DNA from 3 places in the Vibrio sp. QJM3NY_39 genome. Region 3 is predicted to be linked to each of the others. Evidence: riboswitches for the same ligand, from Rfam matches in the RefSeq annotation. Region 3 holds a riboswitch; each other region holds the start of a gene.
What was found. A riboswitch is a leader RNA that binds a small molecule or an ion and turns the genes downstream of it on or off. The one in region 3 is predicted to bind thiamine pyrophosphate.
Positions count from the first base shown of each region.

Region 1: it holds a riboswitch for thiamine pyrophosphate, as region 3 does, so the genes downstream of both, thiC (phosphomethylpyrimidine synthase ThiC) here and thiB (thiamine ABC transporter substrate binding subunit) in region 3, are expected to answer to the same signal.
Region 2: it holds a riboswitch for thiamine pyrophosphate, as region 3 does, so the genes downstream of both, thiD (bifunctional hydroxymethylpyrimidine kinase/phosphomethylpyrimidine kinase) here and thiB (thiamine ABC transporter substrate binding subunit) in region 3, are expected to answer to the same signal.

Region 1 is NZ_CM173505.1:32,176-35,454, forward strand. Features, by position in the region: gene AC3CHU_RS00145 (multicopper oxidase family protein) at 1-722, shown strand, start outside; gene crcB (fluoride efflux transporter CrcB) at 824-1,207, shown strand; TPP riboswitch at 1,270-1,368, shown strand; gene thiC (phosphomethylpyrimidine synthase ThiC) at 1,498-3,279, shown strand, end outside.
Region 2 is NZ_CM173506.1:1,277,480-1,280,758, reverse strand. Features, by position in the region: gene AC3CHU_RS21610 (ABC transporter permease) at 1-90, opposite strand, end outside; gene AC3CHU_RS21605 (ABC transporter ATP-binding protein) at 158-916, opposite strand; gene thiD (bifunctional hydroxymethylpyrimidine kinase/phosphomethylpyrimidine kinase) at 906-1,799, opposite strand; TPP riboswitch at 1,896-2,007, opposite strand; gene AC3CHU_RS21595 (DMT family transporter) at 2,106-3,023, opposite strand; gene AC3CHU_RS21590 (helix-turn-helix domain-containing protein) at 3,109-3,279, opposite strand, start outside.
Region 3 is NZ_CM173505.1:363,752-367,030, reverse strand. Features, by position in the region: gene thiP (thiamine/thiamine pyrophosphate ABC transporter permease ThiP) at 1-508, opposite strand, end outside; gene thiB (thiamine ABC transporter substrate binding subunit) at 633-1,625, opposite strand; TPP riboswitch at 1,679-1,798, opposite strand; gene AC3CHU_RS01740 (flavin prenyltransferase UbiX) at 1,842-2,465, opposite strand; gene mpl (UDP-N-acetylmuramate:L-alanyl-gamma-D-glutamyl-meso-diaminopimelate ligase) at 2,503-3,279, opposite strand, start outside.

The DNA.
Region 1 (3,279 bases), 330 kb from region 3:
TCGCGAATGTCGATAATACGATCACTTATCCTATTGCTGTCGAAGGGGCTGAGGCATGGGTGATTGCCATTGATGGTAATCCTGTAAAGACGCCATATAAACTGACTCAACATAAAATCGGCCCAGGGATGCGCGTGGATATTGGACTGATAGCGCCCAAAGTAGGCGAGCGAGTTAATGTTCTTCAAATGAAGGGCCGCTTTCCTTTCTCTTTATGTGAGTTCGAGGTAGTAGATTCCCCCCTTACTGAAGGGCGTTTATTGCCATTGTTACCTCTTAACCCGGTACCTAATCTAGATCTTGCTAATGCTGAAGAGATCGATTTTGTGTTCGAGTGGGAAGGTGCGGTATCACCAGTTTCTAAAGATGGGAAATCGATGCCTAAGTTTTGGCTTACTAATAAAAGAGCATGGGAAGGGATGAGCAAAGACAATATTCCTGAGCCGTTGACGACTTTAGAGTTAGGTAAGACTTACATATTCGATCTAAAGAACGTCACCCAATACCATCACCCGATCCATATTCACGGTCATACATTCACTGTATTGGAACTTGATGGGAAGAAAGTTGAAGAGCCTTTCCATACCGATACAGTGTTACTTGGAAAAAACGGCCGAGCTAAAGCTGCATTTGTTGCAGATAACCCTGGCCGCTGGATGTACCACTGTCATGTTATAGAACACATGAAAACGGGTTTAATGGGATACATTGAAGTTAAGTGACACCTGTAACGTTTAATATTTGCGCATGCATTCTTAGTTTCTACCCTCGCTTTTATCGGCGTTAAAGCTAGAATATAGGGATTATTGTTTGGGAGGATTCAATGGGTCAGTTATCTATTCTAGGTTTTATCGCCATCGGTGGCGCGTTTGGTGCTTGTTCACGTTACTTGATTTCAGAGTTATGCGTTGTGATGTTAGGACGTGGTTTTCCTTACGGTACGTTGACTGTTAACGTGATTGGCTCTTTGATTATGGGATTGCTCATCGCCGCGTTTGAAAACGAGATGGTCGCGACGGAACCGTGGAGACAAATCATCGGTCTTGGTTTCCTAGGAGCACTGACTACATTTTCTACGTTTTCTATGGATAACGTACTTCTTATGCAGCAGGGCGCTTTCTTTAAGATGGGACTCAATGTGCTACTCAACGTGGTACTCAGTATTTCAGCCGCATGGATCGGCTTCCAACTTTTGATAAAGTCTTAAAACTTTCTTACGATTTGTTAACAACTCGGCTTGGTTTATCCAAGCCGTTTTTATATACTCGATCGAACTTGTCGGAGTGCCATATGGCTGAGACCGTTAACTCGGGATCCGTTGAACCTGATCAGGCTAATACCTGCGAAGGGAACAAGAGTAGATATCTAACTAGAATCCTTCTAGAGATCTATCTCCAGATCACAACTGTATTTCTTACCGTGATCCCTCTTGTAGCATCTAATCCGTCAAGCATTTTTATCCCTATAAATAATGGCTAAAAGCCAAGGAAAAATGCTATGTCGACTCGTAAACAAGCAAGACTGGAAGCGAAGAATTTCATTGATTCTTTATCCGTACAACCCTATCCAAACTCAAAAAAAGCTTACATCCAAGGATCTCGAGAGGACATTCAAGTCCCTGTCCGAGAAATATCACTCGCTGATAGCCTTGTTGGTGGTACCAAAAAAGAGCCTGTATTCGAACCTAATGTACCCATTCAAGTTTACGATACCTCAGGTGTTTACACAGACCCTACACATCAAATAGACCTGTATAGCGGTCTTCCTAAGTTGCGAGAGCAATGGATTGAAGAGCGTGGTGATACGGAACTGTTAGACGACGTAAGCTCTGTTTACACCAAAGAACGTTTAGAAGATGAAACTCTAGACGACCTTCGCTACGGCAACCTGCCTAGAATTCGTCGCGCGACAGACAACCAATGTGTTACTCAACTGCACTATGCTCGTCAGGGTATTATCACACCTGAAATGGAGTACATTGCCATACGTGAGAACATGGGACGTCAGAAGTTCGCTGATGAGCAGCTTAACCATCAACACCCTGGCCATAACTTTGGTGCAAACCTGCCGAAAGAAATTACTCCTGAGTTCGTGCGTAAAGAGGTTGCTGAAGGTCGAGCTATTATCCCTTCAAACATCAACCACCCAGAATCAGAACCGATGATTATTGGTAGAAACTTTTTAGTGAAGGTGAACGCCAATATCGGTAACTCTTCAGTAAGCTCTTCGATTGAAGAAGAAGTTGAGAAGCTAGTCTGGTCGACTCGCTGGGGTGGCGATACCGTGATGGATCTTTCTACTGGTCGTAATATTCACGAGACTCGCGAATGGATCCTACGTAATAGCCCAGTACCAATTGGTACGGTTCCTATGTATCAAGCGCTTGAAAAAGTGAATGGCGTTGCCGAAGACCTTAACTGGGAAGTGATGCGCGATACCTTGATTGAACAAGCAGAGCAGGGTGTTGATTACTTCACTATTCATGCTGGCTTGTTGCTTCGCTACGTTCCTATGACCGCTAAGCGTGTGACTGGTATTGTCTCTCGTGGCGGTTCCATCATCGCGAAATGGTGTCTTGCTCATCACCAAGAAAGTTTCCTTTATACCCACTTCCGTGAGATCTGTGAGATCTGTGCGAAGTACGATGTTGCTCTGTCATTAGGTGACGGTTTACGCCCGGGCTCAATTGCAGATGCTAATGATGAGGCTCAATTCTCGGAGTTACGTACTCTAGGTGAGTTGACTAAAGTGGCTTGGGAATATGATGTTCAGGTGATCATTGAAGGCCCTGGACATGTACCAATGCACCTGATTAAAGAGAATATGGACGAGCAGTTAGAGCACTGCCATGAAGCGCCTTTCTATACTTTAGGCCCATTGACGACAGATATTGCCCCTGGTTACGACCATATTACCTCTGGTATTGGCGCGGCCATGATTGGTTGGTACGGCTGTGCGATGCTCTGTTATGTCACCCCTAAAGAGCACCTAGGCTTACCAAATAAAGAAGATGTGAAGACTGGCTTGATTACTTACAAGCTAGCAGCACACGCAGCGGACCTCGCTAAAGGACATCCGGGCGCACAAATCCGAGATAATGCATTATCAAAGGCACGTTTTGAATTCCGTTGGGAAGACCAATTCAATCTAGCTTTAGATCCTGAAACCGCGCGTTCTTTCCATGATGAAACTCTGCCACAAGAGTCGGGCAAGGTTGCTCACTTCTGCTCAATGTGTGGACCTAAATTCTGCTCGATGAAGATTTCTCAAGAAGTTCGA
Region 2 (3,279 bases), on a different replicon from region 3:
GAAGCTCGGCATCTCGAAGATAACGACCACCAGTTGCCATAAACCGAGAATCACAGCACTGCTGATCAGCAAACGCATTACGGGATTCATCTGACGAGGAGGTGTAGTGGCAGCCTGTACGTTAGCTGAACGAGCCACAACTTCGCTTCGTGTTAGATCATTCATAATCACGCTCCAACTGATCTAAGATCGCTTGTTGTAACTCAGCACATTCACCATCTAACACTCTTGGTGTGGCCGTGTTGGGCACAGATAAAGACTGAGCATTCGCAGGTGTGCCTTGTAACACATACAAGTTGTCCGCCAAACGCACCGCTTCTTGTGGATCATGAGTGATCAGAACAACGGTTTTACCTTTTAGCAGTTCACACGCTAAGCTTTGTAGCTTATGCCTTGTTACCGCATCTAACGCAGAGAAAGGTTCGTCCATCAGTACAACTGGCTTGTCTTGCATTAAGGTTCGAGCCAAAGCAACACGCTGGCGCATACCACCAGACAATTGATCCGGCATAGTAGACGCGTGATCAGCCAAACCAACCGCAGCTAACAACTCTAGTGCTTGATTGGTTTGCAGTGCTTTATCAGAAGGTGAATTTTGAAAACGATGACTTAGGCAAACATTGTCGATAACCGACAACCATGGCAGTAACAAGTCTTGCTGTGCCATGTATGCGATGCGATCCGTTAAAGGCAATTCATCAGACGTTGCCAATGTGCCCTGCCATTCAACCTTGTTATCTAGCAAGCCTGCCAAATAACGCAATACCGTGGTTTTCCCGCAACCACTGCGACCAAGTAGCACCGTCCACTTACCTGCTTTTAAGCTCAGTGACAGCCCCGATAAGGTCGCGTGCTCGCTATCTCGGTAACGCAGAGTCGCATTGCTGAGTTGAACACCAACCGTATTAACGGACATTACCGTGTCCAGCAAAGAAGTGATTTACAGGCCCATGACCTTGGCCAACTTGCAGCTCATCAGCGTGAGCAATCGCGCGAGAAATGTATTGTTTACCTAGGTCAACAGCTTGAGTAAGCGTGTTGCCTTGAGCCAAGAAAGAAGCGATAGCAGAAGAAAGCGTACAACCCGTGCCGTGGGTATTTTTAGTAGGAAAGCGCTTCGCGCTAATCAGAGCAGATGTGGTTGGCAGAATCAGTAAGTCGTTACTGTTCTCATCCTTCTCTAAGTGACCGCCTTTTAGCAGGACAGCTTTAGCACCTAGTGCGCGTAAGTCTTCAATCATGCCCTGCATTTCGGCTTCGCTTTCAGGGACAGCTTTACCTGTCAGTGCAGCGCCTTCTGGCAAGTTAGGAGTAATGATGTCTGCCAGCGGAATCAGCTCTTGTTTTAGCGTGGTAATTGCCGAGTTTTCTAGAAGAAGATCACCACTGGTTGCGACCATCACAGGGTCAATCACTAAGTGCTTAGGTTGATACTGCTTAATTTTGTCTGCAACGACTTTGATGATTTGCGAATCGGCCAACATGCCGACTTTTACTGCCACGATATTGAGATCAGTAAACACTGCATCTAACTGACTAGCGACATGGTCGAGTGGAATAGGAAAAATGGCGGAAACGCCTTGAGTGTTCTGGGAAGTGATAGCGGTAATCACAGAACAAGCAAAACTACCGGTAGCAGACATGGCTTTAATATCAGCTTGGATACCGGCACCGCCGCCACTGTCTGAGCCTGCGATCGTCAATACAATCGGAGTGTTCGTTCGAATCGAACCATCAGCAGAGTGCTGTGAAACTGAGGCTTTGGGCGTTAAATCTTTTGAAATAGAACTGTGTGTCATTGTCGCTCCTACTATCTTACAAGACGTAGGAGAACGAACACTGATCGAAGGAGAAGTCGCATTAGGCTCATGAAAGTCTTCATGGGTGCAGACGTAGATCGAGTGCTTATAGTTCCCTACGCCAGTGTTAACTGAATCAGGTTCAACGGGTCTCGATTAACGATCTCAGCAAACACCAAATAAGGTATATGCCCCCCGACTATTGATAGCGATAGTAACAGCACTCTCACAACTGAGATACTGATTTTATTCAATTATAAGAATTACACATGAAAAAATTTCAATTAGGTCCAACAAAACAAATACTTATAACGTTCCTTTAGATGGCTTCGACTGTATCAACAAGCACAACACAATCAGAAACATACCTAGCCAGCCTGTAAAAGGAATCAGCTCACCGACAACACAGACGGCAAGCACCGCTGCGACTACCGGTTCAAACAAAGTAAGTAGATTGGCACTACTCGCGGTCACGTGGCGTAAACCAAAACTGAACGCGATATAGCCCAAGCATTGTGGGATTAGCGTCAGATAACTGATGACTAATACGTTAATCTGCGAGGAAAACAGGTTCTCACCAGTAAACCAGAGCGTTGGCAGCAACAGCATCGCACCCAGGCCAAAAATACTGCCCATCGCCGCTTGCGACTTAATCCCTTTATCGATCAGTGCTTTGGTCGCCCAAGAATAAATGGCGTAACACAACCCAGCGAGCAAACCCAAAGCAATACCTAACAGCTTTAGATCATCACCGGATTCATTCGTCGATGAAGATTCTGAAAACACCAACAACCCAATACCCACGACACCAATCGCAAAGCTAGTGAGCCAACGTTTGTTGATGTTGTTATTTTTGCTAATCAGACACTCTAACAGTGCTGAAAAGAAAGGTGCGGTTGCAATCGAAACCACGGTACCAATCGCCACGCCTGATAATTTCATTGAAGAATAGAAAGCTAAAGGATAGACCGCCAAAGCCAAAGCGCTCACTGCCAACAGCTTCTTATTCTGCAAAAGTTTATCAAGGGCTAATAGGATTTTTCGATACGCTAGGCCCGCTTGCATTAGGCCGCCGACACCCATAGAGAAAGCACCAATCGCTAATGGGCTTAGATCAGGCGCAAAACTTGCGGCGGTGCCTGTCGTGCCCCATAAAATGGAAGCAAACAAGATGGCTAAAGTGCCCGTTTGGAATTCGTTAACGCGATTGATGGCAAGATTCATTTCTATTACCCAATTTTCAGTTCTGAAATAGATAATAATGAAGATTGATAAAAGTTAGTTTGCCGAAAGGACGCTATTGTTGTTTCTAAAGACTGTCTTTCATTGAGCCTAGAAACGCCCTTGGAGACATTCCAAAGTGCTGAGAGAAGCGGCGACTGAAAGCAGAAACATCACTATATCCCACATTTTCAGCGATCAATTGAACAGGTAAATCTGTGTGGGTTAACAAGGCTTGAGCTTTCTCCATACGATATCG
Region 3 (3,279 bases):
CCAAATGAGCACACAGCTTGTGCTGCTCGGCAGGCACGGTATCTAAAGCTTGTAAAAGTAAACGGCTGGCATAGGGCAGATTAAAAAAGACATGTGCGAGCAAAATGCCATTCAATCCATAGATGGAGAATGGTAATTCAATATCGAAGTTCGCCAGAAATTTAGCTAACCAACCACTGTTGCCATAAATTGCAAGCAAACCAAACACACCGACTAACACAGGCAAAACCAAGGTCGATGCGAACAGCCTTAACAACAGAGCTCGCCCAAAAAATTGCCTGCGACACAAAGCATGAGCAATAGGTATAGCAAAGCCAACACTCAGCACAGTTGAGAGTGTCGCTTGATAAAAACTGAATTTCGTTACGTGCCAATAGTAAGGATCGGACCATACTTGGCTGATATCAAGAGAAGGGGCATTGCTAAGCAATGCCCCAACTGCTGAAACCACAAAGGCGGTAATGAGTATCGCAACCCAGATCCCGACCTTAGGTGTTTTCTTTATCATAAATTGATTTTTTACCGTAAGTGGTTCACTCAGTTAATATCGAACGAACCTTTAAATACAGAAAGTTAGAAAGCTGAGCTTTAGGAAACTCATCTTTAGAAAGTTAAGCTAGAAAGCTAATCCTTTAAAAAGTAAGTGCACTCTGCCATTCACGAATCCATGGCTTACGCTTAGCAGCGATTTCTTCAGGCGTAAAACTCAGAGCTTTCTGCGGTACTGTTAACTGCTCGAACCCTTTGGGTAGCTCGATACCCGTCACTGGGTACATCCAGTTGCCAGTTGGCATCGCCGATTGGAATTCATCACTTAAGATAAACGCCATAAACTCATCGGCCAGTTTTTCATTTTTGCTGCCTTTAACTTTCGCAGCCACTTCCACTTGAGTGTAATGACCTTCTTCAAAGCTTGCAGCTGCATACTTAGAATCACTTTCTGCAATGATGTGGTAAGCAGGAGATGTTGTGTAAGACAAGACTAAGTCCGACTCCCCCTTTAAGAACATAGAGTAAGCTTCAGACCAACCTTTAGTAACCGTAACCGTCTTCTGAGCAAGTTTCTTCCAAGCTGCTGTCGCTTCATCACCGTATACTGACTTCATCCATAGCATCATGCCTTGACCCGGCGTAGATGTACGTGGGTCTTGGTAAATAACCTTGAGGTCGTCACGCTGCTCAACCAGTTCTTTCAAGCTCTTAGGTGGGTTTGCTAGTTTCTCTTTGTTATAGATAAACGCAAAGTAACCAAAATCATAAGGAACAAAGGTGCTGTCGTCCCAGCCGTTAGGAAGTGTCACTGAAGACGTATCAACATTGTGCTCAGCCAATAAGCCCGTCGCTTTCGCTTCAGCCATCAGATTGTTATCTAGGCCTAACACGATATCAGCTTTGCTGTTACCACCTTCAAGACGTAAGCGGTTCAGAATAGATACGCCATCTTCTAGCGCGACAAAGTTCACATCGCAGCCACACTTTTCTTCAAATGCTTTTTCAACGGCAGGACGAGGGCCCCAATCCGCAGCAAAAGAGTCATAGGTATAAACCGTTAGGGTATTGTCTGCAGCAAAGGCAGAAAAAGAGATGGCTGTAGTAACAGCAAGAGTTGTTAATGTAAATTTCACTGGACGCTCTCCATGGTCTGAGCGGCACAGGTTTGAGGGAGGAGAACGGTAGAAGTTGTTCCTAACTCAATTCCTACGCCAGCATTATCTGGTTCAGGTTTACGGGTCCCAAGCACTTGCTTGATCTCAGCTCGCATTCATTATTTGAATGGTTCGCTCCCCGATGAGTGTTCAGAATTGTAATTCGAATTTTAACAATAAGCTATCAAGTTTGGATCAATTACGTTGATCGTAACCCCAACGTGGCACTAAACCTTGCTCGATGCCAAGATGGTCCAAAATGCGCGCCACCATAAAATCGACCAGATCTTCAATCGACTTAGGTTGATGATAAAAACCCGGAGCGGCAGGCATGATCGTCACGCCCATAGTCGATAGCTTATGCATGTTCTCTAAGTGCAGCGTCGAGAATGGCGTCTCACGAACCACCAACAACAGTTGGCCTCGTTCTTTCATGACCACATCTGCAGCACGCTCAATCAGATTATCCGATAAGCCATGAGCAATTGAAGCCAAGCTTCCCGCTGAACATGGACAAACGACCATCTGCTTCGGCGCTGCAGAGCCAGAGGCAACCGGTGAGAACCAATCATCTTTGCCACACACCACCAGCTTTTCGGGGTCACACCCAAGGTGTTTAACCAAAGCTTGTTTCGCTGCATCGGGTCCTGCAGGTAACTTAAGTTCATGCTCGGTCGCCAACACCACTCGCGCAGCCGACGATATCAGTAAATAGACCTGATAATCCGCCGCCAAAAGGCATTCAAGTAAACGCAGGCCATAAGGCGCACCTGATGCGCCAGTGAAAGCGAGGGTTATAGCTTTATCGTGTTTTGTCATGTTCTCAATTACTTCAAAATATAAGATCGTGGATCAGTTAGCCTTTGAGTGCCAACGCATCCAACAGTTTCTGGTGAATACCACCAAAGCCACCATTGCTCATTACCAAGATTTGGTCGCCCGCTTGTGCCTCTGAGACAATTCTAGCAACGAATGTATCCATGTCATCACTTACATGTGCGGGTTGATGGCACGCATCGGCAACATCTTGTACAGACCAATCAATGTTATCTGGTTGGAATAAGTAGGTAGAATCCGCCTGTTTAAGAGAATCAGCCAAGGTTTCTTTATGCACACCACGCTTCATGGTGGCAGAACGAGGCTCTAAAACGGCAATGATTTTTTTCGTATCGACCTTATTACGTAAGCCACCCAGAGTAAGTTCAATCGCTGTAGGATGATGAGCAAAATCGTCATAAACAGAAACACCTACTACCTCACCTTTGAACTCTAAGCGACGCTTGGTATTAATGAACGCCGCCAGTGATTCACATCCTAAGTCGGGTGTAACACCAACATGTCTTGCCGCCGCAATCGCCATCAAGGCATTACTTACGTTATGATCGCCAACCAAATCCCAGTCTACGGTTCCAACACATTCGTCTTGGAAATAGACCTCAAATTTGGAGCCATCTTTAACCAGTTTCTTGGCATCCCAATCGCCAAGTTCGCCGCTCGATTCAGTCTCACTCCAACACCCACGAGAAAGAACATCTTCAATAGCCGTATCTTGCTTCGGTGAAAAAATACGACCATTACTTGGCACAGTGCGAACCAAATGATGAAACTGTCGCTTGATCGCTTCAAGATCATC